One region of the Bradyrhizobium sp. 33ap4 genome, then DNA from elsewhere that is predicted to be linked to it. Evidence: riboswitches for the same ligand, from Rfam matches in the RefSeq annotation. Region 1 holds a riboswitch; each other region holds the start of a gene.
What was found. A riboswitch is a leader RNA that binds a small molecule or an ion and turns the genes downstream of it on or off. The one in region 1 is predicted to bind cobalamin.
Positions count from the first base shown of each region.

Region 2: it holds a riboswitch for cobalamin, as region 1 does, so the genes downstream of both, Q2M23_RS31425 (TonB-dependent receptor) here and Q2M23_RS29280 (ribonucleoside-diphosphate reductase subunit alpha) in region 1, are expected to answer to the same signal.
Region 3: it holds a riboswitch for cobalamin, as region 1 does, so the genes downstream of both, metE (5-methyltetrahydropteroyltriglutamate--homocysteine S-methyltransferase) here and Q2M23_RS29280 (ribonucleoside-diphosphate reductase subunit alpha) in region 1, are expected to answer to the same signal.

Region 1 is NZ_JAUMTJ010000044.1:7,264-17,373, reverse strand. Features, by position in the region: gene Q2M23_RS29295 (secretin N-terminal domain-containing protein) at 1-435, shown strand, start outside; gene Q2M23_RS29290 (hypothetical protein) at 748-1,605, shown strand; gene Q2M23_RS29285 (ribonucleotide-diphosphate reductase subunit beta) at 1,910-2,983, opposite strand; gene Q2M23_RS29280 (ribonucleoside-diphosphate reductase subunit alpha) at 2,974-4,863, opposite strand; cobalamin riboswitch at 5,024-5,239, opposite strand; gene Q2M23_RS29275 (class I SAM-dependent methyltransferase) at 5,642-6,598, opposite strand; gene Q2M23_RS29270 (nodulation protein NolB) at 6,777-6,992, opposite strand; gene Q2M23_RS29265 (HrpF/NolX family T3SS translocon protein) at 7,667-9,454, shown strand.
Region 2 is NZ_JAUMTJ010000050.1:26,946-37,055, reverse strand. Features, by position in the region: gene gspD (type II secretion system secretin GspD) at 1-779, shown strand, start outside; gene Q2M23_RS31435 (tetratricopeptide repeat protein) at 856-1,329, shown strand; gene Q2M23_RS31430 (PepSY domain-containing protein) at 1,337-2,836, opposite strand; gene Q2M23_RS31425 (TonB-dependent receptor) at 2,839-5,121, opposite strand; cobalamin riboswitch at 5,226-5,421, opposite strand; gene Q2M23_RS31420 (CobW family GTP-binding protein) at 5,649-6,578, opposite strand; gene Q2M23_RS31415 (amidohydrolase family protein) at 6,580-8,070, opposite strand; gene Q2M23_RS31410 (hypothetical protein) at 8,224-8,616, opposite strand; gene Q2M23_RS31405 (ABC transporter ATP-binding protein/permease) at 8,769-10,110, opposite strand, start outside.
Region 3 is NZ_JAUMTJ010000012.1:104,532-114,641, forward strand. Features, by position in the region: gene Q2M23_RS11680 (hypothetical protein) at 1-346, shown strand, start outside; gene Q2M23_RS11685 (nodulate formation efficiency C protein) at 876-1,715, opposite strand; gene Q2M23_RS11690 (hypothetical protein) at 2,058-2,690, opposite strand; cobalamin riboswitch at 3,065-3,265, shown strand; gene metE (5-methyltetrahydropteroyltriglutamate--homocysteine S-methyltransferase) at 3,367-5,712, shown strand; gene hemN (oxygen-independent coproporphyrinogen III oxidase) at 6,414-7,766, opposite strand; gene Q2M23_RS11705 (hemerythrin domain-containing protein) at 8,347-8,973, opposite strand; gene Q2M23_RS11710 (helix-turn-helix domain-containing protein) at 9,119-9,802, opposite strand.

The DNA.
Region 1 (10,110 bases):
CTGACCAACCTGTACAATCTTCAATGGTACTACGACGGCCTCGTGCTTTACATATCCGCAGCCCACGAGGCGCAGAGCCGGCTGATTGTGTTGAACCCGATCAGCTTCGATGCGTTCAAGACCGCGCTCGAGGCGCTCAACATCTCCGATGAGCGCTATATCGTGAAGCCGGCGCCGGGGGATGGTCTTGTCCTGGCTTCGGGTCCGCCACGCTTCATCGCGCTGGTGGACCAGACGCTGAAGGGTCTTGTGGCGGAGGAGCAGGCGCGGCGCAATCCCGCCATCGCTGAAAGGCCGCCGCGGGATTCCGTTTTGATGTTGTTTCGTGGCTCCTCCAGCGTGGTTATTCGAGATGGGCGCCCGGAAGGGCATTATGCGTCCGACGCGCCGCGTCAGGACGGCACCGTGCGTGGAGCTGACACAGGCCAGAAATGACCTAATTGATGCGAGGCAGCTTGGGCCGAAGTCGATCCAATCTGCATCGGCTCAAATCCTTCTGATCGTCAGCTTTTCGAAAGCTAATGCTCCCAGCATGGGCGTGCGGACGCTGAACGGCGGGGCCTCCTACCGACCGCAACGGATGTGGGCAACCAGCCACCCTAGACGCGAGCGGAAGTTGGCAAGCGCCATCTTTGACGGAAGCTCGGGGCCTCAAATATCGATGAGAGCCTTCGAACCGGCTGCGTCAGAGCCGCAGGGCATGTCTCGCTCGATCCGCTCCATCATCGAAAAGGAGTAACAGGCAGGATGGATTTCAATGCAATCGGTCCGGCGAATACGAGGCCAGAGCCCGACTTACCAGAACCGTCTATGGACGCGACCGGCTTTGAGCAGCGGCTCAATGGCGCGCAAGCTGGTGCTCTGCCACAACACGCAGCCCCGCCAGTCCTGCAGGGAGGCGCCTATTCGCCATATGTGGACGCAGGCCATCCTTATTCACCGTACTTGGATGCTGGTCACCCCTATTCTCCGTACCTGGATTTAGCGCATCCCTGGCTGGACTTGGATCGGGAAGATGATCCGTTTACGCCAGGCGCGGAGCACGTCGCGCCAGAACCGGAAAGCCCGCAATATCTGCCCCAGCAGACGATCGCTCAGGCGATCGAGGCACATCCTGGTGTCGATCAGGATCTGATATGGCAGAATGTGGCCGGGCCTTCACACGCTGGGCCATCGCATGCAGGGCCATCGTACGCTGGACCACTGCTGGAGGGACCGTCCCATGCCGGGCCATCGCACGCCGGTCCCACCCACGCTCGGCCATTTCAAGCGGGCCCCTCTCAGGCTGGTCTGTCCGAAGCTGCACCACCAGAACTTTCCGAGTTCCGGATGCTGAACGGACGTCTCGCCAAGGATTACTGGGTTTTCAATGGCCAAACGGCCACAGCCGCTCAGATCGATATGCTTGAGCGCAGCGGAGTGAAGCCGAGCAAGGACCACCCCACAAAGGTTTTTATCCTTCTCGGCGTGCCTCACACAGCCGAGTGGAGAGAAGAGGGCTTCATTCGTCTTACACCGTCGCTGGACCAAACCCTTTGGCCTGAAGAGCCGGCTGAAAATAGATCTTCGCACTCCGACTCTGAGGAAGATCCGCGTATCCGCTAGGGACGGGCGTACCTTGGCTGGGCCACGTCCTGGAAGCGGATAGATTAAAAATTGCGGACGGCAGCAGCAATTGGTACGGGCCCGCAGCCGGCAAATATTGCCATTCTCCTGGTTTAAGGCCAATCGATCAGTACAGAATCGGTCAAGTCAGGATAGCTGCACGGCTCGAGATAAACGATCGCAGCCGTCCTCCTGTCGCTTTAGTCTCTCCGTCCCGCTGTGCCGACGCCACGAAGTCGGCCGCCTTGATCATCAACGCGATCGTCACATGCACAATCGCCCTTGATGATTAGCTCCAGCATGACTACGTCCGGCCGAAAGCTGCCCACACCCCGTCTTCGCCATCCCAGCTGCCGCGGCTCGCCGCCTTGGAGTATTCCGTGGCGCGCTGCTCGAAGAAATTGGCGTGCTCGACACCGTTGAGAATCTCCACGAGCCATGGCAGCGGATGTGCCTTGAGCCGGGTGAACCCGCCCTCCTTAGCCTCGAAGAAGCCGAATACCGGGGCAATCCGCAGCTGGGTCAGTCGCCAGTCGGCGACGTAGCGGACGTAGGCATGGATCTGCTCGGGATTCATACCCTCGATCTCGCCGAGGCCAAAGGCGAGGTCGACGAAGTTCTCCTCCAGCTTCACCATGGTCTTGGCGACGTCGATGATATCGTCACGGACGGAGCGCGTCACCGCGCCAGTTTCGCGGTGCCATTCGTGAAACAGCTTTATGATGCCCTCACAATGCAGGCTCTCGTCGCGCACTGACCAGCTTACGATCTGTCCCATACCGTTCATCTTGTTGTGGCGCGGAAAGTTGAGCAGCATCGCGAAGCTCGCGAACAACGCCATGCCCTCGGTGAAGGCGCCGAACATCGCCAACGTCCGGGCGACATCGGCCACGGTGCCGACGCCGAACTCGTGCATGTAGTCGGCCTTGGCGCGCATCTCAGCATAGCCGCGGAATGCCTCGAACTCGGTTTTGGGCATACCGAGCGTTTTGAGCAGTAGCGCATAGGCATCGATGTGGACCGTCTCCATGTTGGTGAAAGCTGCCATCATCATCTGGACGGTGAGCGGCTGGAAAATCGGGATGTAGCGCTTAAGATAGTTGTCGCCGACCTCGACGTCCGATTGAGTGAAGAAACGGAAGATCTGGGTGAGCAGCGCACGTTCGCTGTCGGTGACGCGGTCCGACGCCCAGTCCTTGAGGTCTGCCCCGAGCGGCACCTCCTCTCCCATCCAATGAGTCTGCTGCTGGCGCTTCCAGAACTCGTAAGCCCAGGCGTAGCGATCGACGTCGTAGCTGCCGGTCGAGTCGAGGAGGCCGACGCGCTGCTTGCCGATCAGCGCACGCGGATCGACGGACGAGAGATCGATCACTGACATGCGAGGCACTCCTCATAGTCGGTGCGCTGCTGCGATGGTTGCGGCGGCGCAGCCTTGTCGTCATCGGCGATGGCGCCGGCGAACGCCGCGCGCGAAATAGATTTTGAACGGCAGTAGTAGAGGCTCTTCACCCCCCGCTTCCATGCCGTCCAGTGCAGCATGTGAAGATCCCATTTATCGACGTCAGCTGGCAGATAGAGGTTGACCGACTGGCTCTGGCAGATGAACGCGGCGCGGTCGGCGGCAAGTTCGACGATCCAGCGCTGGTCGATCTCGAAGGCGGTGCGAAAGACCGCTTTCTCGATTTCCGAGAGGATGTCGAGATGGGCGACCGAACCCTCGTGGGCGATGATCGACTGCCAGATCGCCGAAGTATTGGCGCCCTTGGCGGCCAGCAGCTTGGCGAGATGCCTATTACGCACCGAGATGGCGCCGGACAAGGTCTTATGGGTGTAGATGTTGGCCGGGATCGGTTCTACGCAAGCGCTGGTGCCGCCGCAGATAATGCTTATCGAGGCGGTCGGCGCGATCGCGATCTTATGGCTGAAGCGGGCCATCACGCCTCGTTCCAGGGCATCCGGGCACGGCCCCCGCTCGCGCGCGAGCGTCACGGATGCCGCATCAGCATCGCGACGGATTTTCCGGAACATGTTCAGATTGAACGACTTGGCCACGACGCTTTCCATCAGAATGCTCTTGGCCTGCAGGAACGAGTGGAAGCCCATGACGCCAAGGCCGACGGAACGCTCACGCAAGGCGGCGTAGCGGGCACGCTTCATGACGCCCGGCGCCACCGTGATGAAGTGGGTCAGCACGTTGTCGAGGAAGCGCATGACGTCCTCGATGAAGCCAGGCTCCTCGTTCCACTGGTCCCAGGTCTCGAGGTTGAGCGACGACAGGCAGCACACCGCGGTACGCTCCTCGTCGCGATGATCGATGCCGGTCGGCAGGGTAATTTCGCTGCACAGGTTGGACGTTGAGACCTTGAGGCCGAGCTCGCGCTGGTGCTTAGGGAGCGCGCGGTTCACCGTGTCGATGAACAAGAGATAAGGCTCCCCCGTCTGCAGCCGGTTCTCCAGGATGCGTTGCCACAGCTGGCGGGCGTCGATTTCGCGGATAACGTCCTTGGTCTTCGGACTGCGCAGAGCGAACGCAGTGCCGGCGCCTACGGCATGCATGAACTCATCGGTGACGTTGATGCCGTGATGCAGGTTGAGACTCTTGCGGTTGAAGTCGCCGGACGCCTTGCGGATCTCGAGGAACTCCTCGATCTCGGGATGGTGGATATCGAGATAGACCGCAGCCGAGCCGCGCCGCAACGAGCCCTGGCTGATCGCCAACGTCAGGCCGTCCATGACGTGGATGAACGGGATGATGCCTGAGGTAACGCCGCCCTTCACCTGCTCGCCGATCGAGCGAACATTGCCCCAGTAGGTGCCGATGCCGCCACCGTTAGAGGCAAGCCATACGTTCTCGTTCCAGGTGCCCACGATGCCTTCGAGCGAGTCCGACACCGAGTTAAGGAAGCAGGAAATCGGCAGGCCGCGCGTCGTGCCGCCGTTGGAGAGCACCGGTGTGGCTGGCATGAACCACAGCCGAGACATCCCATCGTAGAGACGTTGGGCATGCGCAACATCATCCGCGAAGGCGCAAGACACCCGCGCGAACATGTCCTGGATCATTTCGCCGGCGAGCAGATAACGGTCGCTCAGCGTCAGCTTGCCGAACGGCGTCAACAGGTCGTCGCGCGTCCGATCGAGCTTGAGATCGGCCGGCTTTGGCGATGGCGCAAGGGGGTACGGCAGCGGGGCCGGCGACGGCGGCGGCACAAGACACAACTCAGGCGCGCTGGGCTCTGCCTGCAATGGCTGCGACCTCACGCGCGCCGGCTCCTCAATGAGATGACCATGCTGATCGAAATCGTAAGACGGCGACATCGGCAACCCCGCGATGTTAGGCGGGGGAACTGCGCGGATGACTTGCGAGGAAACCGGTCAAACGTCTCCGGCTGCAAGCGACCCAACGGGGCACCCCGCCCGAGGACTTTCGTTCAGTCGCGGCAGGTCTCCTGGCTCGCGGGTCGCCGCGGCTGTCGGCCTTCCCGGCGCTGTGCTGCGCCAGTGACCATGATGACAACCGCTCGCCGCTTACAGTTGCGGGGGCAGCCCCGGAGTAGCCGTTCGGCGCACCGGGTTCCCTCTTAGCTTCCGACCTACAAAATGTTGGGGCCAGAAGACCGTGACTGACTAGACATAGGCACTACTCGCCGGGATTCGTCAACTGGAGACGTCCAGATTAAAACGCAAAAATATACCGAAGCCCGGACGACTTTGTCGCCGCTGTCGGCTTCTGCTGCAGGTGATTGGATATGCCGTTGGGCTGCAGCACCGGTTTCCGTCAAGCCTGCGCAAAGGTCGAGGAAATTCCTGGCTCGCACGTCGCATTGATGGAATCTAAGAAACGGCGCGTCAGTAGAGGAGCAATTCGGCCAGACGCTTGATTTGAATCGCAGCGCTCCTGCTCGCCGCGACAAATGGCATCTGGACGAATTCGTTATCCACTCGCGGGCGAACAACATCGGCTCTGGCGCGCCGTCGACCGGAATGGCCTCGCATCCAGCCCCGAACAGACTCGCGCTGCACAGTGGTCCCACGCCTGTCACGGCTCCAGCGCGACCTGCAAGCCCTCCTTACTTTCAACATGAACGTAACGGGGTCCGATCGGCCGTCCCCTGCCGCTGGCGACAGTGACAATGTCTTCCAGAGGCGTGGCGCGCGCATCCGCCTCGGGGCGAGACAAGATCAGATCGGCGTGAAACAGCCCTTCCGATTCGAGGCCGGTGGCATCCACGCCAAGGGCCGCCAAGCTGGCCAAACAGCTCTCAAATTCTTCAGCATCGCGAAAGCGACGCTGGATAAACGTTGCGCCGGCAAGACGTTCTGTCACAAGACCACGGTTTGCGAACGTCGCGGCGAGCGATTCAAATGGGAACATTCGTAGCACGAAGGAGATAATCCATGGTTGCTTCTCTGCCGCATCGAGAATCTCGCTGAACGTCTTCTCGGTAACGTAGCCGATGCATCCGGTCGACATGATAACATCCACGGAGCGGAGAATGCGCGCGCTGTCCATCGATAGCGCCTCCTTTTCAAGGTCAGCGACAATGCCCTGCTCTAAAAGGCCAACACTCTTCGCATAGCTGACCGCCCGGGCCGACACATCGAGGCCGATAAAGCGTGCCAACCCGACATCAGGCCAGGCTGCATAGAAACTGCGATCGAGACTCACCAATGTCTCAGAGCTGATCGCTCTCATCTCACGCCGGGCGTAGCGGTGACGCAAGCCCGCGAAGGTCAGCGGAAAGCGATGCACCGCTGCATTGATGCCGTACGAACAACCAACATCGAGCACGACGGGCTTGAGGCCGGTGGCCGAAGCTTTCGCTGCCAGTATTTGGCGCACAACCGGCTCAGCCACGTCCGGTATCATATAATCCAGGTCTCCGAGGACCGAGAAATATGCCCTCGGATCATCCGAAGCATAAATATCGTGGAATGCAGCTTTAGACCGATTGATGCGCGAGAAATCTATCCGCAACGCAATGTCTCCTCTCATTTGCAAGCAGCTCGACGGCTGTTGCCTTCGTACCCGCCTGCACTTTGGTTATATAGGGTGTAGGCCCTTACATCCGCCGATGCGGCAACAGAAGCGGCAAGTGAACAAGCGCATCACCCCCCTCTGCGCGTCGCGGCGCGAACGATCCTGCTGTTGTGCGAAGAAACCATCAGCCCGCTCAGCCCACCGATAGAAGCTTATTCAGAGATAAGCTGACGGCGCCGGCGCCCTTGGAGATGAGCGAAACCTGAATGACGCGATCGTCAACATCCCACAGGTTCGTCAAGGCCGAATCGAAATGATCCCCACCTTCCGGTTTACCTGCCGGATGCCAGGCGGTCGGCCACCAACGAAGCTGCACCTTGCTTCGAAGCTGCCTGCGCAAGACTATCATGAAACTGGTCCCGCACCGATAAACAGCCGCTGGAGAACCATTCAGCCGGGTTGAGAGAGATCGAGGCAACGGCAGGCAACATGAGAAGAACCGTTTTGTCACGTGATGAGATTGGCACCGTCGTGAGCGCGAATGGGCCAGCACCCTAGAAACGCAAGCTGACCGAAAGCTGACGAGCCTTCGTCACCTGATGATCATCCGAGCCTTCGTCACCTGATGATCATCGAGCGCGAAACCAGTGCCCCATCTTGAGATGCTCCGGAGATCTTGCGAGATCGTTGGACCAGATCAACGAATGCTGCGGATCGGCAGACGGGAGGCCGTTAACTTGACAGACATGGCACCAGGCCAAGTGAACGCAACCATACGAAGCTGACACCGGCATTGAAAATCCGTCCGGCCTTACTGGCAAGGCCATGTCATCAATCGTGTCGAAATCGTCTGAGCGCCGTCAGCTTCTCGAAAGCTTGTTCGTCCTAGCATACGGCGTGAATATCTAGACGGCGGTGTCCCCATGGATGGTCGCGAAACTGAGCGCTGGAGGCACACCGAGCAACAGGATGCAAATGGTAGGACCTGTTGAACTCTGCCGCTCAACACTCCTTGTTCGTCGCGATCTCGGGCCGCAACTAGGTGACCGTCTTGTGGTGCACCCTTATATCGGAGAACGTATAATGTCAGTCGACCTATCGCCAACCGCCAATTCAACTGTGGCTTTACCCGGAATGCCCGCCCCGCCCTCTTCGGCGCAGGACTTTTCCAGCTTTCAGGCGATGCTGGTCGGCCTCGCGTCCAAGGACACGACCAGCGATCATTCCGCACCGCAGGAGCCGGCACCCACAGACGCAGCCAAGCAACTGACAGAGGAACTCACGCGGGAGACGCGAAGTATCCTTCCACCGGAGATTAGGGCAGCACTGGATGCATATCAGGATGACCCACAGCCGTCCTGTGCTGCGAGCAGCCCAATCATTGCGGAGGCACCCGTACAAAGCTCAAGGATCACCTGGAACGGTGGCACGCTGACTAATGCAGAACTGCAGATTGTCTCTGTTCTGAACCGCCACAAGGACAAATGTCCGCTTGATTGGAAGTCCCTGGGAGATTTGGCCAACGATCCCTCGACACCGCCGGACCTAAAGGCGGCGATCGAAGCGCTGCAACAGGACCCGGAGCTCTTCTATGCGATCGGTTCGCAAGGCGACGGCCGCTGTGGCGGCAAGATCAAGGTGGGCGATCTCTGCGGCTTTTCCGATCACCATCCCCAAGTCGCCGCGTTCCAAGAGCAGCGGGCGCGGACCTACGAGCAGAACTACATACCATCCGACGGGACCGGAAATGGTGAGCCATCGGTCATGACCCTGACCGATGCCCTGCGCGAGCTCTACCGCTATTCCGATAACCTGCCCAAGAACTTGAGCCTTGCGGATTTCAGACACATCGTGGACGGCAACGCCGACATTGGCAAATGCCCCCCACAGGTCCTCGCGGCCGCTCAATATTTTCTCGAGCACCCGGATCAATGGAAGCAGTTGTACGGCGGCTCGATCGATAAGGTGCACAAAGAGTACTTTTTGCAGGTCGCTTCATCATCGATGAGTCTCAGCCGACCCGAGCTGAGCACACTAAACACGATTAACAACAACCAGGACGCTTTCTTTGGAAATGGCGTTCTGACCCGGGAAAAGCTCGCGAGTATGGTGGACGACAAGAACCTTTCTCCCGAGGTACGAAAAGCGGCCTCCCAGCTGCTCTCGGATCCTGTGCTGTTTGGGTTGATGAACAACGCGATTACCGGCTACAAAACCCACCACAAGTTTTTCGACTTCGGCGGCGGCCATACGGTTGATTCCGGAAACATCAGCAGAAATGATTTCAAGCAGTTCTTCAATAACATGTCTGGTGCGAACCGCGCTGCTCCGCAGTTGAAGACGCATGCCGCTCAAACGCCAGCCGAACAGGAGGCTACCGCGGACATGATGAATGGCGTGGCAGACCAGCCCGACATCAAGTCTCCCAAGAAGAACGGTGGCGCCCTCATGCATGCACTTGATGACGTGCTGAAGGTCGGCTCGAAGCTGCTCGACTGGACAGCGACGGCCGTTGGTGTACTCGGCTTTATTCCAGGGCTAGGTGAGCTGGCCGATCTTGCTTCAATGGTGATCGAGGCCGAGGCGCAAGCTGCAAATCTTCTGCACACCGCGATCAGCGGTGGCAACATAAAACAGGCGCTGGAGGAAGCCGGGCTCAGTCTCGCGGCGCAGGCCGTGGGCTGCATCGCCGGCCCCGAGGTCAAGATAGCGATACGGGAAGGCTTGGTGAAGCAGGCAATTCAAGAAGCGGCGACGGCCGGCATCAACCTGCCGGTGTCGATCGCTCAGTCCTACGCGGAGAACTATCTGGATAACCTCAAGGCACGGATTGAATCCGAGCGCACGCAAGCTGCAGGTGCCTACGCCTAGTCGTAGCGGCACTATCGACACAGAGTGAAGCTGGAACGAAAGGCTAGCTTGCGAGGTCACCGCGCGGTAGGGTCGTCCGCGCGGTGCGGCTTCCGCAAGCTCCGCCAGCATTCGATGCTTACACCGGCGAGCGTATTGGCGCTAGCTAAACCAGCGCATTTGTCGGCTGTACTCGAGCGTCCGACCGACATTCTCACATCGCGTGCGCCAACGCGAAGATCTCGCCGGGCTGATTGCGCCTCCCATCGCGCTGTCAACTTTACGCCGCCACAAGCCGGACGGAGCAGCGAACCTCACCAGTTTACGTCGTCGGATCGAGAGCACATTAGTGATTCGTGAGGCTCAAGGTCCTTGTCTCCGGCGCATCGTGATCGTGTCCGACAAAGTGGACCAATTTTTATGGTCTGCCACGAGCGGAACTGGAGGATCGCTCTTCGTTGCTGACTCGCATAAGCAACTTCAACCTGCCGCCCCGCCTTGGGGCAGGATGGAGACAAGTCGCTGAGTGGCTCGAGGCAAGTAAATTGCCGAATGAGGTGCGAGTAGTCCCGCCTGGGTCCCCTGAGATTGGGCCACATCAGATCAAGCCGATTTTATCCGTCCTGGGCGCTTACATTCCGCTCATTAAAGCTGCGCTTGAAGGAACAGCGGGCTTG
Region 2 (10,110 bases), on a different contig from region 1:
ACACCGGCTCGATCCTCGGCACCCAGGCCACTTCCGCTCCCGCGACCACCACCGACGCGACCACCGGCGCGGTCTCGGTCGCGGGGTCGCTCACCAATGCCTTCATCAACCAGAGCTTCCCGGGCTTCAACTTCCTGATCGGAAATACAACGCAGCCGAGCCTGATCCTGGATGCGCTGCACGCCGTCACCAGCGTCAAGGTGCTGTCCAATCCCTCGCTGGTCGTGATCAACAACCAGGTCGCGACCCTGCAGGTCGGCGACGTCGTCCCGGTCTCGACCGGCAGCGCGACGGTGCTGACCACGAGCAACACGGTGGTCAACACCATCGACTATCGCAACACCGGCATCATCCTGAAGGTCTCGCCACGCGTCAGCGTGAACGGCACCGTGCGGCTCGATGTCGAGCAGGAGATCAGCAACGTTCCCCAAAGCAGCGGCAGCACGGTCAACCTGACGCCGACCGTTTCGGAGCGACGGGTCAAGAGCCAGATCTCGGTGGCCAACGGTCAGACCGTGCTGCTGGCCGGCCTGATCAGCGAACAGCAGAGCGGCGCCCGCAACGCGCTTCCGGTGCTCGACCAGATTCCGGGCCTCGGTGACGCCTTCGGACATCAGAGCAACGGCACCCAGCGTACCGAGCTGATCATCTTCATCCGCCCGCAGATCATCCGCAACGGCTCCGACGCCCAGACCGTGGCCGAGGAGCTTCGATCGAAATTGCGCGGCAGCATCGCCACGACATCGACCAATGCGCCGATCACCACCAGCTATCACTGAGCCGGGCAGCAGGATGCGCCGCGTTCTCGCACAACGGACGGGCCTCTCGGCTTCGCTTGCGATCGCACTTTGGGCGATGACCGCCTCTGTCGCGAGCGCCGACAGCGTCGCGCGCGGATCGACCGCCTTCCATCGCGGCGACTATGTCCGGGCGGCCCGGGAGCTCGCGCCGGCCGCCGAGCGCGGCAATCCGCGCGCCCTCGGCATGCTCGGCTTCTTGTACGAGCACGGCTTCGGCGTGCCGCAGGCCTACGCAGCCGCCGCCGACTGCTACTATCGCGGCGCCGTGCAGGGCGACCCGTTCGCGCAGGCCCAACTCGGCCTGATGTACGACAAGGGTCACGGCGTTCCGACGGATTTCGTGCTGGCCTACAAATGGCTCAATCTGGCTGCGGCCCGCTCGAACGGGCGGCAGCGCGATGTCTATCTCCGGTTCCGCGATGCGGTCGCATCCAAGCTTTCGACCTATGAGATCATTGCCGGACAGCGGTTCGCACTGGAATGGGCACCCGATCGGCCGGCGCCGGACGTGCACCTGACCGTCAAGTAATCGCGCCTTACGGAGGTGTGCGCACGAGGCTCGCCGACACGCGCCTGCCTCGTACCTTCCGCCGCCGCAACCGGCGCCACCCGATCACGATCCCGCTGATCGAGATAATCGTACCAGCCGCCGATAGCAGCCACACCACGACGTCGCGCGCCGGCCAGATGCGCAGCAGCAGCGGGACATCGAGGCTGTGCAGCGCGTTGAACAGCCAGCGGTAGGACCGGCGGCTGTCGTCGCTGCGCTCGAGGATCTCGCCGGTGACGGGGGAGATGTGCAGCCAGGTGCGGGCGGGATCGTCGAACCCGATCCGCAATACCGGAAGCTCGCGCGCCTGGTGCAGCGTGTACCAATAGGCGTCGGGTTCATCGAGCTGCCGCGCTGATGTCATCGCAGCGCCGGGCATTGCGTGTCGGGCGGCAGCGATGACCTCGTCGCGCGAGAGGGTCATCCGCGCACCGGTCACAGGATCGGCGATGCTGCGGCCGCCGTTGCCGTCGTCGAGCAACATTAACCGGTGTCCGCCGATCCAGACGAAGCGGGCCTCCACCGCAGGCATCGATGGCGACGACTGGAAGCCAGCGACGATGTCGGCCGTGTCATGGCCGCTGTAGCCGATCGCGATCTCGCGGGTGACGCCGCGGCCGGAGAACGCGCCGCCGGGATTGAGCGACAGCCAGCCGCTAAACATCCAGGTCAAGACGCAGATGCCGCCGATCAGGCCGGCGATGTGATGCCAGGCCATCCAGCCGCGATAGGGCGAGATGGCGCCATCAGCGTAGCGGCGCATCAGCCGCAGGCGGAGGACGCCGATCCAGAAGCCGGTGACCGCGACGACGAGGCAGATGCCGGAGATCCACAACACCACGTCGCGCCACAGCGAACCGTCCTTGCGCAACACGGTCGGATAGATCCAGTGCGGGATCGAGCCGAGCCAATTCCAGATCCGCTCGCAACGTGTGGTGTCGAGCGCGATCTCGCCGGTGCGCGAGGAAACATAGAGCTCGGTGCCATCGGCGTCACCGAGGCCGATCAGATAGAGCGGCCGCAACGGATCGAAGCGCGACGTGACTGACCATTGGTCGCGCGTGATCGTTTCGATCAAGCGAGGCTGCAAGGCATGCGGATGATGAGCGGCAATGGCCAGCGCCTGGTCCGGCGTGATCCGGTCAATCACGCTGCCGTCGGTCGCCGAAATGGTGATCGTCCCTCCCTTCCAGCCGGTCACCCGATAGACGGGCGTGTCGTCCATCATCGAAAGCCGCAGGTCACGCGGATAACGCTCGACACCTGCGATCGCCATCGCGCGATCAGGCGTGACCCGCACCTTGCTCCAGGGAATGACAGGAAGCGCGGCGAGGCGCTCGCTGTCGGTAAGGCGCGGAAAGGCCACGTACATCATGACGAGGCCGGAGATGAACCACATCGCGAACAGGAGACACGTCGCAATGCCGATCCAGCGATGGACGATATAGAGCCACCGCCGCCCGCGCCGGATCAGAGCGTTGCGCATGGTCAGAACTTCACGTTGACGGACAATTCGGCGGTACGCGGCACACCGAGCAGCCACTGCCCGGTGCCGTTCGAGGTCACCGCGTAAGGCTTGTCGAACAGATTGTAGAGGCGGAACGCGACCGTGGTGCGGTCGTCCGGCTTCCACCTGACGCCGCCATTGACCACGTTGTAGCCCGGCCGCAGCTGGGTGTTGGCAAGATCGGAGTACATCGCACCGACGATCTGCACGCCGCCATAGACCGACCAGTTGGGCGCGAAATCCCAGGTCAGCCAGACATTCGAGACCTGCTGCGGCACGTTGACCGGGACATTGCCGTTGAAGCTGACGATCTTGCCGCCGACCACCTGGCTGTTGTTGTCGTATCTGGCGCGCAACAGCGCAAGATTGGCGTCGACGCGCCAGCCGTCGTTCAGCGCGAGCCCGATCGATCCTTCGACCCCGCGGGATGATTGCTGGCCGATCTGCAATGCCACGCCGCCGGTAGGGTTGCCGGGATCGGGAATCGTGAGCCCGGTCTTGACGATCTCGTAGGCGGCCAGCGTCCACTCGCCGCGGCCGCCCCAGAACGACTGCTTGACCCCGATCTCGGTCTGCTTGCCGGTCGCAAGCTGGAATGTCTTCTGCGTGGTCGACAGTGAGATCAGATTGCTGACCGGATCGACGCCGACCGCGTACTGGCCATAGAACGCGAGGTTCTTGATCGGCTCGTAGACGAGGCCCGCGCGCCAGCTAGTGCCCGATAGCGTCGTCTCAAAACTGTTTGCCGGCGTCTTGTAGTCGGTGCGGTCCACTTCGGGGCGATCATACCTGACCCCGGTCACCAGCGACAACTGATCGGTCAGCGAGAGCCGATCCTCGGCGAACAGCGCGTATTGATTGACGATCGCGTTGAAGCCCGGCGTGGTCGCCGTCGTCGTGGCGAAGAACGATCCGGGATCGAACACATAAGGATTGACCGAGGACGCGCCGCCATAGGGCGAGTTGTTGGTATGGGTGAAGTCGATCCGGTTGACGTCGAACCCGGCGACGACCTGGTTCGCAAGGCCGAACACGTGGCCGCTGAAGGTCGTATCCATCCGGTTGCCGAGCTGCTTCTGGTCGTGGAATATCTCGATATAGCTCGTGCGATCGATCAGCTGGGTCTTCGGATTCCAGGTGTAGTTCTCGATGTCGCGCCAGTGCCGCTCGCTGGTCAGATAATACAGCGTGTTGTTGACCTTGATGCCGTCGGCGACGTCCCACTCGGTCTTGAACTGGGTCCAGCTGTCCTGATAGCGGATCGCGCTGTCCAATGCGTTGTAGTTCTTGAAGCGCAGCGCATCCTGGATCGAGCCGTTGATCAGCGGCGTGCCGAAATAGCGCGACGGGCTGCGGTCGCCGTAGTCCTCCGACAGCGTGAAGGCCAGATTGTCCGACGCCTGCACCCGCACGGCAGCGGAGACCACCGCGTTCGAGGTCTTGTCGCGATCGAGCCAGCTGTCCGACATGTTGCCGGTGGCGTTGATGCGGTACGACACATTGGGATTGATCGGACCGGTGCTGTCCACCGAGAGCCGCCGCGTCATGTTGCTGTCGAGCGAAACCTCGGCCTCGTTATAGGGCGTGCTCTGCGGCTTCTTCGGAATCACGTTGATGACGCCGCCGATCGCGCCTTCGCCGTACAGCACCGAGGCCGGGCCGCGCAGCACTTCGATGCGCTGCGTCGACCAGGTGTCGTAGGGGAACGTCAGCGTGCCGGAGCCGATATAGAAGCGCGTGCCGTCATACAGCGTCATCACCGAGTTGCTGCCGGCAAAGCCGCGGGTGCTGAACGACAGGCCGCCGTTGCCTGGCGCCGGCGTTGCGACGAACCCGGCCGCGTCCTGGGTGACGGCATCGAGCACATTATGCTGGCCGCGTTCAGCGATGGTCTGCGCCGTGATGATCTCGACGCTGGCCGGCGTCTGCAGCGGCGTCAGGTTGAGACGACTGCCGGTGCCGCCCTGCGTGGTGGCATTGAGCGTCGGCGATGCCGTCCCTGGTGTGCCCGACGAAGCCGCGCGCGACGTGCTGCCGGCTGCGGCGGCCGTCGCGGGCCTCGGCCGTGGCCGCGCCGCGGCGGCCGTGTCACGACTGCGCGCCGCAGGCTTCGGCTTTGCCGCAGCCGAGGGCGCGACCTCGATCGGATCGAGCCTGGTTGGTGGCGGCGTTTGTGCCGAGCCTTCGGCCGGCAACAGCAGCGATGACAGGGAGCAGAGAAGACCGAGGCGCCATTTGCGCGCAACGGGAGAGGACGGAGACATGAAAGGACTCGCGGTAACGTGGCACGTCACCGCGAACGCGGATGGCGCATTGCCGAAAAGGCAGTGCTCCGATCCCACCAGGACGCCCCCGCCCGATGTGCTCGCGTGTGACCACGACTGACGGCAGGTCTCCTGGCTCACGGGTCATCGCCTGTCGACGCCTTCCCGGGCCGATGGCCCAGTGGCAAATTGACGAAAGGCTCGCCGTTTACAGTTGCGGGGACAGCTGCGGCATTGGGGTTACCCTCGCACCGCATTCCCTTTTGATCCCCGAAGGGAACCGTCGGCAAAAACGATAGGTGGTGCCGGCAGGGCTGTCAATTCGATGATCGTCGCACACATGCTTTGCGAGATGCTGCTGCGGCGATGACACAGCGACGTCGAGGGCTGACGCCGAAAGGCAACCCGTCATCCTGAGGAGCGCGGCACGCGCGTCTCGAAGGATGCACGGCCCGGCTGGTGGCCGATTCATCCTTCGAGACGCCGCTTCCCTCGCACCTCAGTATGACGGGAAACGTAGGTTCGCGTCACTGAGCCTCGACGCATCCCTGCATCACCTCATCAATCTCCGCGCGCGACAGCGCACCCATCTCGGCGATGAACACGATGCGCGTGCGCGGCACGCCGGGCGACGGCACGCCGCTCGCAGCCAGGGTCGCGCGGCCGCCGGCGAGTTGAAGCACGGTCAGCCGCCCGGGCTGCTCCACCGTCTCGAACAATCCCTTCGCCCGCGCCAGCTTCGGCGCCAGTCTGCCGATCGCCTGCTGCAAGCGCGGCAGCACGACGGGCCGCTCCGAGGTCCAGCTCAGCGTCTCGAAGCGATCGGACGCCGGCCGTCGCGGCGCGGTCTCGCGCGGAGCCGGCACATGATCGAGGTCCGCCGGGAACAGCAGCGCGGCCGGCACCTCGCCATGCAAGGCATCGACCACCACGGCCGCCGGACGCACCGCGCGCACGGCGTCGCGGATCGCGGCGCACGCAGCGGCGTCAGTCAGATCGACCTTGCTCAGCGCCACCACGTCCGCCGCCCGGAGCTGCGAGCGCAGCAGCGCATCGTTCAGCATCGCCGCAGGCTGCGTCGCGTCGACCACGCACAGCACGGTCTCCAGCGGCGCCTCCTTCCAGATCACGGGATCCATCAGGTTGCGCACGATATCGGCGGGATCGGCGATCCCGCTTGTCTCGATCACGATGAATTCGGGACGCGGATCACGCCGCAGCAACGTGGCGAGCGTGCGCAGCAGGTCGCCCTCCAGCGTGCAGCAGATGCAGCCATTGCTCAGGCTGACCACGCCGTCGCTGGCGCCGGCGATCAGCTCGGCGTCGATATTGATCGCACCGAAATCGTTGACCACGGCGGCGATGCGCCGCCCTTGCGCATGCGCCAGCAGATGGTTGACGACCGTGGTCTTGCCCGCCCCGAGGAAGCCCGCGACCAGCAGGATCGGGACCGGCACCTCACCCCCCCGTGATAGGCCGGCGCACCGGCCGGCCGGGACGCGCCGCGACATCGAGCACACCATCGCTGATCAGCGGCTGGCCGCTGACCACGAGATGCCGCACGCCCTCCGCCGGACGATTCATCGCCGAGAAGGTCGCGCGATCGCTCAGCGTCTCGTAGTCGAACACCACAACATCGGCGTCGGCGCCGACCTGCAGCCGGCCCTTGGCCCGCATCGCCGGCGTGCTCGCCGACAGGATCTCGGCCGGGATCAGCGCGCATTTGCGGATGCCCTCGAGCAGCGACACTTTCTTGCGCTCGCGCACCCATTCACGGATGAAGCGGGTGAAGCAGCCGGCCGAGCGCGGATGCGAGGTGGCATCGTCGGGCAGCGGCCAGGCGTCGCCGCTGTAGGGGCGGCCGTCCGACAGCGTCCACGGCATCGCGTCGGAGGCGATCGCGCCGCCCGGATACAGCACCGCCATATCGAGCAGATCGCGATGATGCGCGTTGTTCTCGATGTCGAGCACATGCCACAGCACCAAGGTCGAGGGCTCTTCGGCCTGTGCCGCCAGCAATTCCTCGCGGCTGCCGAAGCGGTGACCGTCGGTCACGCGCTGCACCGAATCGTAGCCGAGGCCGTTGCGCTCCTCGAATTTCGGATCGCTGAAGAAGGTCGCCGCCAGCACGGTCGAGCCGGTGCCGTAGGGATAGGCCTCCACCGTGATCGGCAGGCCCTGCGCCTGCGCTTTCGCGATCAGCGCGACACAGCGCTCGATATCCGTCTTGCTCGACGAGTTGAAGTGGCAGATGTGCATATGCGCGCCGGTGGCGCCGGCATAGCCGATCAGGCGGATATAGGCTTCCGCCGCGCTCTCGGGATCGATCCGCGACATGTAGGCGACGTGGGTAAAGGTCGGCACCGCATGATCCGCCGCGAGCTGGCACACCGCGGTCAATTCCTGCACGCCGGCGCCCGGCGCATAGGCGTTGAGAATGCCGATGCCGATGCCGCCCTCGTTCAGTCCGTTGGCGAGGCGCTCCAGGATGCCGCCGACCTCGCCTTCGGTCGCGACGTTTTCGATCCAGCGGCGATCGCGCATCGCGGCACCAAACGATTCCAGCGAGCTCTCCGAATTCGAGCCGGTCATCGCACCGATGCGCGCGAAGGCCCAGTTGGCGGCGGCGCCGTAGTTCAGCACCCTGCCCTTCTCGGCCTGGCGCTTGTACCAGGACGCGACCGGCAACACGCCGGCCTCGAGGTCGAGCGAGGTCGTCACCCCGTCGAACGCCTGCATGCGGTCGGCTGGAATGGTCTGGCCATGCGCGTGCAGGTCGATGAAGCCCGGCGCCACCACGAGCCCGGTCGCGTCGATCTGCCGTTCGGAACCGCCGAGGCCGGTGCCGACCGCGGCGATCTTGCCGTCGACGACGGCGACATCGCCGATCGCGTCCATCCCGCTGGCCGGATCCACCACCCGGCCGCCGCTGATCACCAAGCCACCCATCTCGCCACTCCCCGCATTCCGAAACCGACCGGTCTCCTGTCGAGCACAGAGAAGCGCATCGCACTGATCGCAGCAAGCCGGCCAGGGTTGTGGCGACATGCTGTGACGGAATATCCGCCGCGCCGTGATGGCGATTGCAGAGTGAGGCCCCTCCTACGTTCCGGTTGCACGCCGCGACGGCAGCCCGCGCCAGAGATCGGCGCCGGGCTTCACGCGGCTCGCCACGAGTTTCGGCGGCGTGCGGTCCCTGGCTATCGCCGCTTCGACCGCACGCTTGAGCCTGACATTGTCGATCTGCGCCAGGAACCGCCGGATGACGGCATCCTGATCCGCGCCCTGACCGGAGATCGCCGCGCACAGCTCCGCGGTCGTCCTGCGGAAGAAGTGGAAGGCGTCATCGGCCGCGCCGCCTAGCCGGTCGACCTCGCCGGCCACACCGAGCGCGTGCATCCGATCGTCGTCGTCGAGCGTCACTGCGAAGCGCAGCACGGCAAGCTGCCAGGCACGGAGCAGCTTGCTCTCCGGTTCGGTCGCATTCTCGCGCATCAGTCGAACACCCCGCGCGCCGGACGTCCTTCGGCTGTCGATGGAGGTCGGGCGCGGCGCGACTATCCTTGCGCAGGAATAGGTTTTCGAGGGGAGCGCGCGCCCGATTGCATAGGAATCGCATAGGCGGAGCGCGCCGAGCCCCAATTCTTTCAGATCCCCTCGAATTGCAGCCGGGCCAGCCGGGCGTAGAGTCCGCCCGCGGCGACCAGTTCGGCGTGGGTGCCCTGCTCGACGATCCTGCCCTGGTCCATCACCAGGATGCGGTCGCAGGACAAGACGGTCGCCAGCCGATGCGCGATCACTAGCGTGGTGCGGTGGCGCATCAACTCCTCCAGCGCGGTCTGCACCAGCGTCTCGCTCTCGGCGTCGAGCGCCGAGGTCGCCTCGTCGAGCAGCAGCAGCGGCGCGTCGCGCAGGATCGCGCGCGCGATCGCGATGCGCTGGCGCTGGCCGCCGGACAGCGTCACGCCGCGCTCGCCGAGCTGGGCGTCGAAGCCTTCGGGCAGGCGGCGCAGGAACTCGGTGGCATGGGCGAGATCGGCGGCACGCTCCACCTCGGCGTCGCTGGCATCGGGCCGGCCGAACCGGATGTTCTCGCGGGCGCTTGCGGCGAACACCACGGAATCCTGCGGCACCAGCGCGATGCGCGCGCGCACCTCGGCCGGATCGGCCTGCCGGATCGGCACGCCGTCGAGCGAGATAGTGCCCGATTTCGGATCGTAGAAGCGCAGCAGCAGATGGAACAGCGTGCTCTTGCCGGCGCCGGACGGGCCGACGATCGCGACCTTCTCACCTGACCGGACCGAGAGCGACACTTCATCGACCGCAAGCGCGTTGAGCCGGGTCGGATAGGCGAAGCTGACATTGTCGAAACCGACATCGCCGCGCGCCGGCTGCGGCAGCGCGCGCGGCGACGCGGGCGCCGCGATCTGCGGCCTGACGCGCAAGATCTCGAACAGCCGCTCGGCGGCGCCCGATGCGGCCGAGACCTCGCCCCAGACCTCGCTGAGCTGGCCGAGGCCGCTCGCGGCGAACGCCGTATAGAGAATGAACTGGCCGAGCCGGCCCGGACTGATGGTTCCGACCAGCACATCGTGCGAGCCGACCCAGAGGATCACGACGACGCTGGCGAACACGATGAAGATGACGATCAGCGTCAGCACCGCGCGTGCTTTGGTCGAGCTGCGCGCGGCTTGATAGGCCTGCTCGACCTCGCCGGCAAAGCGCGTCCTGGCGAGCCGTTCGCCGGTATAGGCCTGCACGGTGCGGATCGCGTTGACCAGCTCGGAGGCATAGGCGCTGGCATCGGCCAGCGTATCTTGGGCGGTGCGCGACAGCCGCCGCACCCAGCGGCCGAACGCCACCAGCGGAATCACGATGATAGGGATCGCGAGCAGCACGAAGCCGGACAGCCGCGGGCTGGTGATCACCATCATCGCGGCGGCGCCGAAGAACAGCATCAGATTGCGCAGCGCAATCGACACCGACGCG
Region 3 (10,110 bases), on a different contig from region 1:
GATCGTGCATGTGCCGCCTGGACGAATTCCCATCCCAGGTGCCAGCCAGTGCGAGGCATCAATCTCCGACATGCGTCATCGCACGCAGGCAGCTTACTCTGGTGCGGTTTGGGCGATTCATTACGCATCGTTCTCAAGCACCTCGCTGCACAATGGGAACGAAATGGTTGCAGCCAGCCGTGAATTGCCGGTCTCTTGTTACGGGCTTGAAGTGGACGGCCGACTCGAAGCCGAATTTACAACGAGAGACGGCGCCCGGCCGGGTAGGGAAGAATTAAAGAAGCGCTTTCCCATGCTTCAGATCAGGATTTATGACGCGCAGACGAATGCGCCCGAGGAAATCTAGATCCTCCGTCTCAATTCTACGGTCCATCCATTGCGCATGGCTGCGGAGCTCCTCGCCGGGGGTACTCGGGAAAGGCGCCCGCCGCCATCAAGAATGCCGGCGTTCACTGCCCCGTTCCCGGGTACCCATTTAACCGGTCTCGTCGCTGCACTCGGTCCCGCGTGCCGCCTTCGGCGTCGCTATGCTCACGCTCCTGCGGGTGCCATTTTCCGTTGAAGCGATGCGCTGCGCGCACGCCTGCTGGGCGAAGTCCGCTGCAGAATGGGATTTCGAGCTGGCCTCGTCGCAGATTGGCGTCCGCGCACTGCGCGTGTGCGGGGAAGGCTAAATCGGTTCTCGTAAGCTGGCACGTGGTCGTCCGATCATAGCATCGATTTTCTCGTCCAATGGGCCGCGAGCAACAGTGCTGTGTGTGCCTTTTCCTGTGACAAGCTGCGAGAGAGGCTGCCGGTCTGTCGCAAAGACAGAACAGCACACGTCAACGTTTCCGAGCGTGTGTGCTTTGGCCGCTACTCAGAGGCGCTCAGCGTCAAGGAGCTGCGCCGCGATCTTGCTCCGTGCGATCATTGGCCGAGGCCTTTCGCGCCCTCTCTATTGTTTCTCGTTCATTTGGCTCTATGCGATCGAACCAAGAGCCTGGAGGAAAGGCTGCGATACGCTTGGCAAAAAAAGATTGAGGCTCCCAATCTTGTCCTTCGCTTTTCTCGAAAGCGATGACGCCGTTGCGAGTAAAATAATGGGGCCCCGGGATCTTGCAGTTCACCAAAAGCAGAACGCGCCAAAGATCACCCTTTTTCGTCGGCTTGTCATTCGGTTTCGCCACGTAATCCACTGCAACGGGCTCAATGATATGGCACCGGCCGTGCCGCAGAAGATCGCCGAGCTTGCCTTGTGCGGTCGTTACGAAGTTGAAGTTAACAGGATCGTGCAGAAAGCGGAGATTTGCGTCCCTTTCGCCATCGGTGACCTCACTGGCGATCAACGAGAGCGCAAAGGCGCGCCAACCCAATTCAATCGGCTTGGCATATGGCGACGCAAGTCTGATCGTTCCGTCGGTCGCGATCTTCCAAGTGATTGCGTACTGTTCGTCTGATTTGTTGTCTTGGTGCCTGGTCCACGAAAAGTACACATACTCTGTTCGGTCAATTCCTTCAGCGACTCCCCATGACCGAGGGACGAAGTGAGCCACCTTCGAGACCTTGGAGATGATTTGTTCTATAGTCTCGCCGTCTTGCGCTCGCCACGTTGACTTGACCCTTTCGACAAGCGCGCTGTCGTTGGCGCGAACGTTGCTGTTTGTCGCTGCCAGCCCGGCCAGGCAGATCAGCGATCGACCGAGACAGAACCAAAGCACGCGCGTTCCAGACATTCTCTTCATTGCTGCCGGCCCATCTGGTTCTCATCCACGCGTCAATTCCAAAGCGGACAATCTTCGACGTGCTCTACGAGATCGCTAGAAGTTAGCGGCAACGTGACGCGAGCACCTGCTGATGTCCCGCGCTGCAGGCGCTGTCCCTCGATGTCACGCGCCGCTAACTTCAGTGGTCAGCCAAAGCTTCAACTTGCAATGCTGGACCAGCCCAGGAGGAGAAGCCTGGGCAAGCGAGGACTTGCATTCTTCGTGCCAGGCAATAGCAGGCAGTTCGCACCAGATTTGTGCCGCCTTTGTCGACTTCCCGACCTGCGCACCTTATTTATGTTGCCATTAAGCCTATTCGCAGCGACTTTCGTGGCTCATTCCTGTCACGCACTGGATCTCCGAGCAGCGCAGTTTTGAAAGCCTCGCTGCCAGAAGCCAGACGACAATTGAGTGCAGGTTTGCCGCCATCGAACCGGTGTGGTCCGGGGTCGTTGCCGCTGCTGCCAAGGTCGAGAGTGCCTCAGCCGGTTGTGCTAGGCGCTTTATGGCCGACAACGAGGCGAAGCCGCCCATCAGCGGCGAGCGATTAGGAATTGGCGCTCGCAAGTTCAAAAGTAAGGCAGACGATGGGACGAGGCCTTCGCCGCTCGCGTGATGGCCCGCTTCGTGACCGGCGTCTATCAGTTCGTCGCCGTAGTCAACATTGGAGGAGCTGCGCTTCCATGCAGTCGTATCGACCGGGCAAGAAGGCCAAGCCTCGGGTTGAGCTAGCTTCGGCTTGAACTGCTCAAAACGTTCGAGAGCATCTGTCTGACGGCCGGGTTCATAAGTGGCCTTGCTATCCAGCCGAACAGGCCGACCGCAAAGACGGCAGCAGCAAAGACGGTGAGGGCACTCCAAACAGCCATTTTCATTGCGAGCTACTCTTTTCGTTGGTGATTCACTATGCTTGCTTTTCGCAGTATCGCCAAAAAACGTCCGCATGGCGCCTACCAGGATTGGTCGTAGATCAACATGCTCGCTGAGTATGCCGGCGGATTTAGCGTATAGCGCGCCTATTCACACTGGTTGTTGGTGGAGAAAGGGGGACGTAGCGAAGGGTGCTCGATGAATGTTCGAAAGCTGGATCGCGTGAAGAGCGTCCTGCCTCGGCACCGTGACCTTCATCGCCCAGGCCGCATTCGTCTCTTCCATGATCTGACGCGCGGTCCGACGCCAACGCGCCTCGCAGATGGTCACCCCGATATTTGTGATTGGAGAGTGCCTTCAACGTCCCGATCAAGAGTGGCCGTGCATCGTCAACACGTAGGAGACGTCGCAGCATCAATTTGAGAGGTTGACGGCGGAGTTGTCTTGCCGATAATCCAAGTCGTCGAGGTTCTCCGGTTCCTGTTTGATCCGGAGCTAAGAGGGAAGCCGGTGATGCCGGCGCTGCCCCCGCAACTGTGAGCGGCGAGCCGCTGTCCAACAGAGTCACTGAAGCCTGCGCGGCTTCGGGAAGGCCGGACAGTGGCGATGACCCGCGAGCCAGGAGACCTGCCCCGACAATATGTTCGTCCACGGGCGGGGTGTCCCGGTGGTGCGCCAAGCAGCCGTCGCTCGCGCGACGTCTCCTGCCTGCGTCCGCCATGGCCTTTGCCCCCAACATGGGGTTAACGCTATGTCTCTTCTCTCGCTTCCGGTTGCCACGCTCGGAACGCCGCGCATCGGTCCAAGACGCGAGCTTAAACTCGCGCTCGAAAGCTATTGGGCCGGAAGAATCAGCGAACAGCAGTTGCTCGAGGACGCAGCCGGCCTACGTGCGGCGAACTGGGCGCGCCAGAAATCCCTCGGTGTCACCATCATTCCGTCGAACGATTTTTCGCTATACGATCAGGTGCTCGACACCAGTGTCATGGTCGGCGCCATCCCGGAAGTCTATGCCTCGAAAGCCGAGCCTGCTTCTCTCAAGACGTATTTCGCCATGGCACGCGGTTCACAAAGCGGCAGTCAGGATGCGAGTTGCGGTCACGGACCTCGCGGCTATGGCGCACCCGCGCAGGAGATGACCAAGTGGTTCGATACCAACTACCACTACATGGTTCCGGAATTTCATCGGGGACAGACTTTCAGGCTCTCCTCTCGCAAGCCTATCGAGGAGTATGAGGAAGCCAAGGCCCTTGGCTTTCAGACTCGCCCTGTCCTGATCGGCCCGGTCACTTTCTTGAAGCTAGGCAAGAGTGCGGATCCCGCGTTCCAGCCACTGTCACTCCTGGATGACCTGCTACCTGTCTATATCGAGGTTCTGCAGGAATTGGCCAAACGCGGAGCAAATTGGGTTCAGTTTGACGAGCCCTGCATGGTCCTTGATCTGGATGAGGGGCCAAAAAAATCTTTGCTGCATGCCTATGGCCGGCTCGCCAAGGAAGGGCCGGCCATCAAGATCATGGTTGCCAGCTATTTCGGCCACCTTGGCGACAATCTTCACACCGCCTTGCGCCTACCTATTGCCGGCCTGCATGTCGATCTGGTTCGGGCGCCGGAGTTATTGGATCAGATCATTGCTGCCGGGCGAAGTGAACTCGTCATGTCACTCGGCGTGATAGACGGTCGCAATGTGTGGCGGACGAATTTGTCGGCGCTGCGCCAGCGGCTCGATCCCGCCATTGCGAAGCTCGGCAAGGATCGCGTACAGATCGCCCCATCCTGTTCGCTGCTTCACGTGCCGGTCGATGTTGAACTCGAAACGGAGCTTGCTTCCGATGTCAAGAGTTGGCTTGCGTTCTCGGTTCAGAAGATTCGCGAGCTTGCGACCTTGGCACGGGCACTCGCAGGCGATCAAGATGTCGCCGACGCTCTTGCGGAATCGGAGCGCGTTACCACCCGCCGCGGAACTTCCCCGAAGATCCGTGACGCCAATGTCGCCGTCCGGATCAGTGCGATCAATCAGACCATGCGACGGCGCGTCAGCCCATTTGCCAGCCGTGCCGAGATCCAACGCAAGCGCTTCAAACTGCCGGCGTTTCCGACCACGACGATCGGATCGTTTCCGCAGACCGCAGAGGTGCGTAATGCCCGCGCGGCGCACGCGAGAGGCTCGATGAGCGACGGGCAATACGACAAGTTTCTCAAGGAGGAGACTGCGCGTGCTGTCCGTTGGCAGGAGGACATTGGCCTGGACGTGCTCGTGCACGGCGAGTTCGAGCGCAATGACATGGTGCAGTACTTCGGCGAGCAACTCTCCGGCTTCGCATTTACCAAAAACGGCTGGGTACAATCCTATGGCTCGCGCTGCGTTCGGCCACCGATCCTGTTTGGCGACGTCTCGCGGCCGAAGCCGATCACCGTGGACTGGTGGCGCTACGCGCAATCACTAACCAACAAGCCGATGAAGGCGATGTTGACCGGACCGGTAACGATTTTGAACTGGTCGTTTGTTCGCGATGATATTCCCAGAAGCGAGGCCTGCCGCCAACTTGCGCTCGCGATCCGAGACGAAGTCAGGGATCTCGAGAATGCGGGTGCGACCATGATCCAGATCGACGAAGCAGCGCTGCGCGAGGGGTTGCCACCGCGTCGATCGGAGTGGGCGGCCTATCTCGACTGGGCTGGGGATTGCTTCCGCATCTGCTCATCGGGCGTCGCCGATCAAACCCAGATTCATACCCATATGTGCTACTCGGAATTCAACGACATCATCGATGCGATTGCTGCAATGGACGCCGATGTCATCTCGATCGAGACCTCGCGCTCGAAGATGGAATTGCTCGACGCGTTTCGGAACTACAAATATCCAAATCAAATCGGGCCGGGCGTGTACGACATCCATTCTCCACGCGTGCCCGAGACCAGCGAGATGACGGGACTCATGGCGTTGGCTCGCAAGCGGCTGCAGGACTCGCAGCTCTGGGTCAATCCGGACTGTGGCCTGAAGACGCGGAAATGGGAGGAGGTTCGCCCAGCACTGGTCAACATGGTCGCTGCCGCCCGCGAGCTGCGCGCTGGATCCGCTCCCGTCGACCGTTGAGCCTTGGCCTGTTGTCTCTCGTCGAGAAAGCCGATCGCTTGTGGGACTTTGCGCACTCGGTGATCGTGAGGGGACTTGGGGAACGAAAAAAGCCCGGCCGCCTTTAGCGGCCGGGCGAAGTGTGTCCGGGAGGAGCGACGCTGCTATGCATCGCACCGACGTCCATCGGCGGAGGGAGGACAGCCGATGGTTCGATCACGGCGAGGACATCCGCCGAAAATCTGACTACAGTTAAAACACAAGCTCAGCGGAGCTCAATTATGCCGCGGTATGCCGCCGATATTGCCTGGGATAGAAAATCTACACTAAGGTTTGTCGTCGATGAGCATCTTCGCAACGTGTTGCCGAGTTGAGCGATGGGCGGTAGTCGGGCGGTCATGGGGCCGGCCAAAAGCGCACGTTGGTAGGCGTTTCTGCCGGAAACGATAAGCTAGATCAACGCGACTATACGAAACTGCCGACGGAAAAAGCATGATCTGACCAATCCAATGAGCGGACTTGCTATTGATGCAGGCCCTGCTTACGCCAGCTTGGTCCGCGGGTTCCAAGCTTTGTTTGAATCTTTGTACAACTTGGCAGACGGGGCGAACGGGATGCCGATCGGCGTGCTCTTCAGCGGTGTGATTGGTCGTCATCCAAAAGCATAGCCCAGTTGCGGGGATACTGAGCTCGGATCTGAAACGCTGGGTTTCGCTTAGTCGCTAGACCGCCTGACTATGTGTAGCGCCGGACCTAAGGAGGTGAGCGTCGAAGACTGATGCGACGCACCGGGCCAGGAACTCTGCGCCCCGGGCTACAGTGAGCCGGTCATCATCAATCGCCACGACGCCATCGGCGATAAGGCTGCCGAGGCGAGAATGATCGACAACGGCTAATCTAGGATCCCGGCCGTAACGACGGGATATCTCGGAAAGATCAACCGCAAAGTCGCACATGATTCGCTCGATGATTTCGGCGTGGAAGCGATCGTCATCGGTCAGTAAATAGCCCTTTGCGATGGCGAGCCGATCCTGGGAGATGCGAGCAAGGTAGTCCTTGGTCGAGACCGCGTTTGCGGCAAACCCCTGTTGCATACGGCCGATGGCGCTGGCGCCCAGACCAATCAGGACGTCAGCGCAATCGTCAGTATAGCCCTGGAAGTTGCGCCTCAGCCCGCCTTCCTGCCTCGCTAGGGCGAGATTGTCGTTCGGCAAGGCGAAGTGATCGACGCCTACGCGAACGTATCCAGCATCAACCAAAGCTCCCGCGATGGTTTCGGCCTGGAGGTGGCGCGTGACGCTGTCGGGTAGGCTGGACGCATCGATCTTGCGTTGATGTTTCTTGAACGAAGGAATGTGCGCGTAGCCAAAGGCCGAAAACCGGTCCGGATGAAGCTCGAGGCACTTGGCGACGGTGTCGAGGCACGAAGCGACGGTCTGCAGGGGCAGGCCATAGAGCAAGTCGAAATTGATCCGGCCGACGCCGGCGCGGCGTAACCGATCGACCGAGGTCGCGGTCTGTCCGAAGCTCTGCAGACGATTGATGCCGTGCTGAACAACTGGATCGAAGCTCTGGATACCAAGGCTCGCCCGGTTGACCCCGCAAAAGCCCAGCGCCTCGGCCATCGGCTCGCTCAACGTGCGTGGATCGATCTCTACGGCGATCTCGGCATCGGGCAGGACAGCGAAGGAATGGCGCAACGAACCGACGAGATCAGCAAATGTTTCAGGCGTCATGATCGTCGGGGTACCGCCCCCGAAGTGGATATGAGAGATCGGTTGTCGTCGACCAACGGTTTCTGCAACGAGGTAAGCTTCAGTCCGCAGTCCCGCTGCATAGATCGCGATCGGCTCCTGGCGTTTCGTGACAGACGTGTGGCAGCCACAATACCAGCACATCTTTCGACAAAACGGCACGTGAACGTAGATCGAGGCGGATTGCTGGGCGTCCAACGACTTGAGCCACGTTTGGTAGTCGGATTCGCAAACCGATGCTGAGAAATGGGGGGCCGTCGGATAGCTGGTGTAGCGTGGCAGCCGGTGCTGCCCGTAGGAGTCTGCCAAGTCCGGTCGCATTCGGATGCCTTTCTTCCTCCTTGGGTCAGATTACCGGACACGCAGCAGATAAGCTTTGCGCTGGCTCAAATATCGCGTCGGACCGTCGTGGCCATCCTGCCGAAATTGGTAGGGCATGCCCGTGGCGTATGCATCGCACTTTGGGACGCAATGAGGCGCTCGCCCGGCCGCAATGAGCAGCATCCTATCCGCGCGTGCCTCCGTAGTTCGTTGGGACCCAATCCGGCCAGCGAACCAAGCCGCAATCGGTTAAGCTCATTCCCTGTGCCGGCCGGAGCGCTCGACGAGCGGCCGCAACCATCCATTCCGATCGGTCGGTGTGGGGTTCGTTTGGCGCGTGATCAGCGTGGCGTAGGCCAAGCCATATTGCCACCACCCTACCGACGCAGAGGTCATGGAACCTGCCGGACCCGGAGTGTATGGATTTCGGCCATGCCATTTGCAATCGGGTGACTGAAGGAAAGCGATCACGGATTTCGTCCTGGCCGTGCGCAGCGTATGCGCGCCGGGAAGATTATCATCTTCATTTCAACAGGACGATCATGACGTCCACTTCCCATCGTGAAACGTCGGCGATCAACTACGGTCCATCGGCTTTGGCGCCATCTGGCGGCTTGCCGGCCATTGCGGACGAAAAAGCGACCGAGCTCCGTTCGGCTTCAGCTTCTTGCTCCAATTCTAGAATATGCGCTCTTAGCGCATCGGATGTCGCTTCCGCTGTCTTGCTGAATAACGGATCCCCGTCATTGGTGCGGGCGGATGCGATTTCGGTCCAATCCTCAGCCGATAGAGCCTTAACGGCGGCGGGGAAGAAATCTCGTTCCTCCCACATCATGTGGTGCCGCTCCCGCAATATAAAGTCGCGTACGATGTTGCTGACGTCTTGCCGAACGAGTTCACGATCCGCGAGGATACCATCGATAGCTTGAGCGAAGTGGTGCAGACGGTCGATGACTTCCCGGTGTTCGTGCGCGAGATCGCCGACGATTGCAGCCGCGTCCGGGTCGCGAGTTCTAAGCTTGGAGAAAATCAGGTCTTCCTGAGGATGATGGTACACCTCCGGGTAAACCTCGAAGTAGCTGATAATCGCGCGAATTACCTCATAGTCTGGACGGATCCCATGCTCAAAAATCTCCAATTCGCGTTGGAGGGCGACCAGAAGCAGGTCAATGTTGCGATGCTCTCGAAGCAAAAAATCGATGATCATTGCGGTGCTCCACGGAGGAACAATGTAAATAGCGATCCTGCATCCATCTAGATCGCCCAAGCAGAGGTTCGGGCGTCCGTCGTGCGCTGCGATTTGTCGGACGTTCGATGCTCAGAGTTTGCGTATTTCCCAGCGCCTCTCGAGCTTACCCCAGATCCTGCGCAAAGCGGCTGGGCAGTTTGTCGCTCCGTAGCTCGATTCGGCGCAAAGTCGGCAGCGCGATCACGCCATTCTGCTCAAGTTGAGTGAGCGTGCGTGAAACTGTTTCGATGGTCAAACCAAGGTAATCGGCAACATCCTGCCGCGACATGGGCAGTTCGATCGCAGCGTTCTTCGTCGCGCGGCGTGACATATCGAGCAGGAATGACACGACGCGCTCTTCAGCGCTGCTGATCAGGAGCATCAGATGTTCCTGAAAGCGGCGGAGTTCAAGCGCCATCGCATCCCAGAGCTGCCGTGTGAGCTCGCTCTCGTGGCTGGCGCGATCGATGAGGGCACTGCGCTTCACCGTCAAAAGGTGCGTTTCACAGACCGCCTCCGCCGAAGAGATATGGCTGTCTCCTGCCTCAAAGCCGAAGATGTCACCGGGCAAATAAAACGCGCCAATCTGACGACGTCCATCCACCATAATCCTGTAGCTTCTCACAGCACCCGATACCACCTGATATAGGTATTCCGCTGCTTCGTCCTCGCCATAGATCTCGCTGTTGCGGGCGAACCGCATCGGGGTCGCAACCATACCAAACGGTCCATAGGTACGAGGCTGGCCACGCAAGACGCTGCTCGGATGATGGCTGATCTCGTGAATACTCGCGGCCTGTACGTACATGGCGGACTCGATCTTCGAAACGTCGATAGGACGCAGATTGGCCGCTTCCAACGAAGTAGAAAATTTGGATGTTTCCCCTAAGTAGAACCCACTAAGTATTTATACGTAAGAATACGTGCGGCGCAGCCCTTTGCTTGATCAAATACGGCTCAAAGTCGACCGGGCTGCGTTTGGATTGGGGAGCTGCATGCCGGCTTACCGGTGTTCAGCTTGAGCTCGGACATCGTCGGGTAGAGCGGTGACCAGATTGTCCACGCTCCTCGAGACCGGTAGCGTAGGTGCAATATTCGAAAATGGCGGCGCAGGCT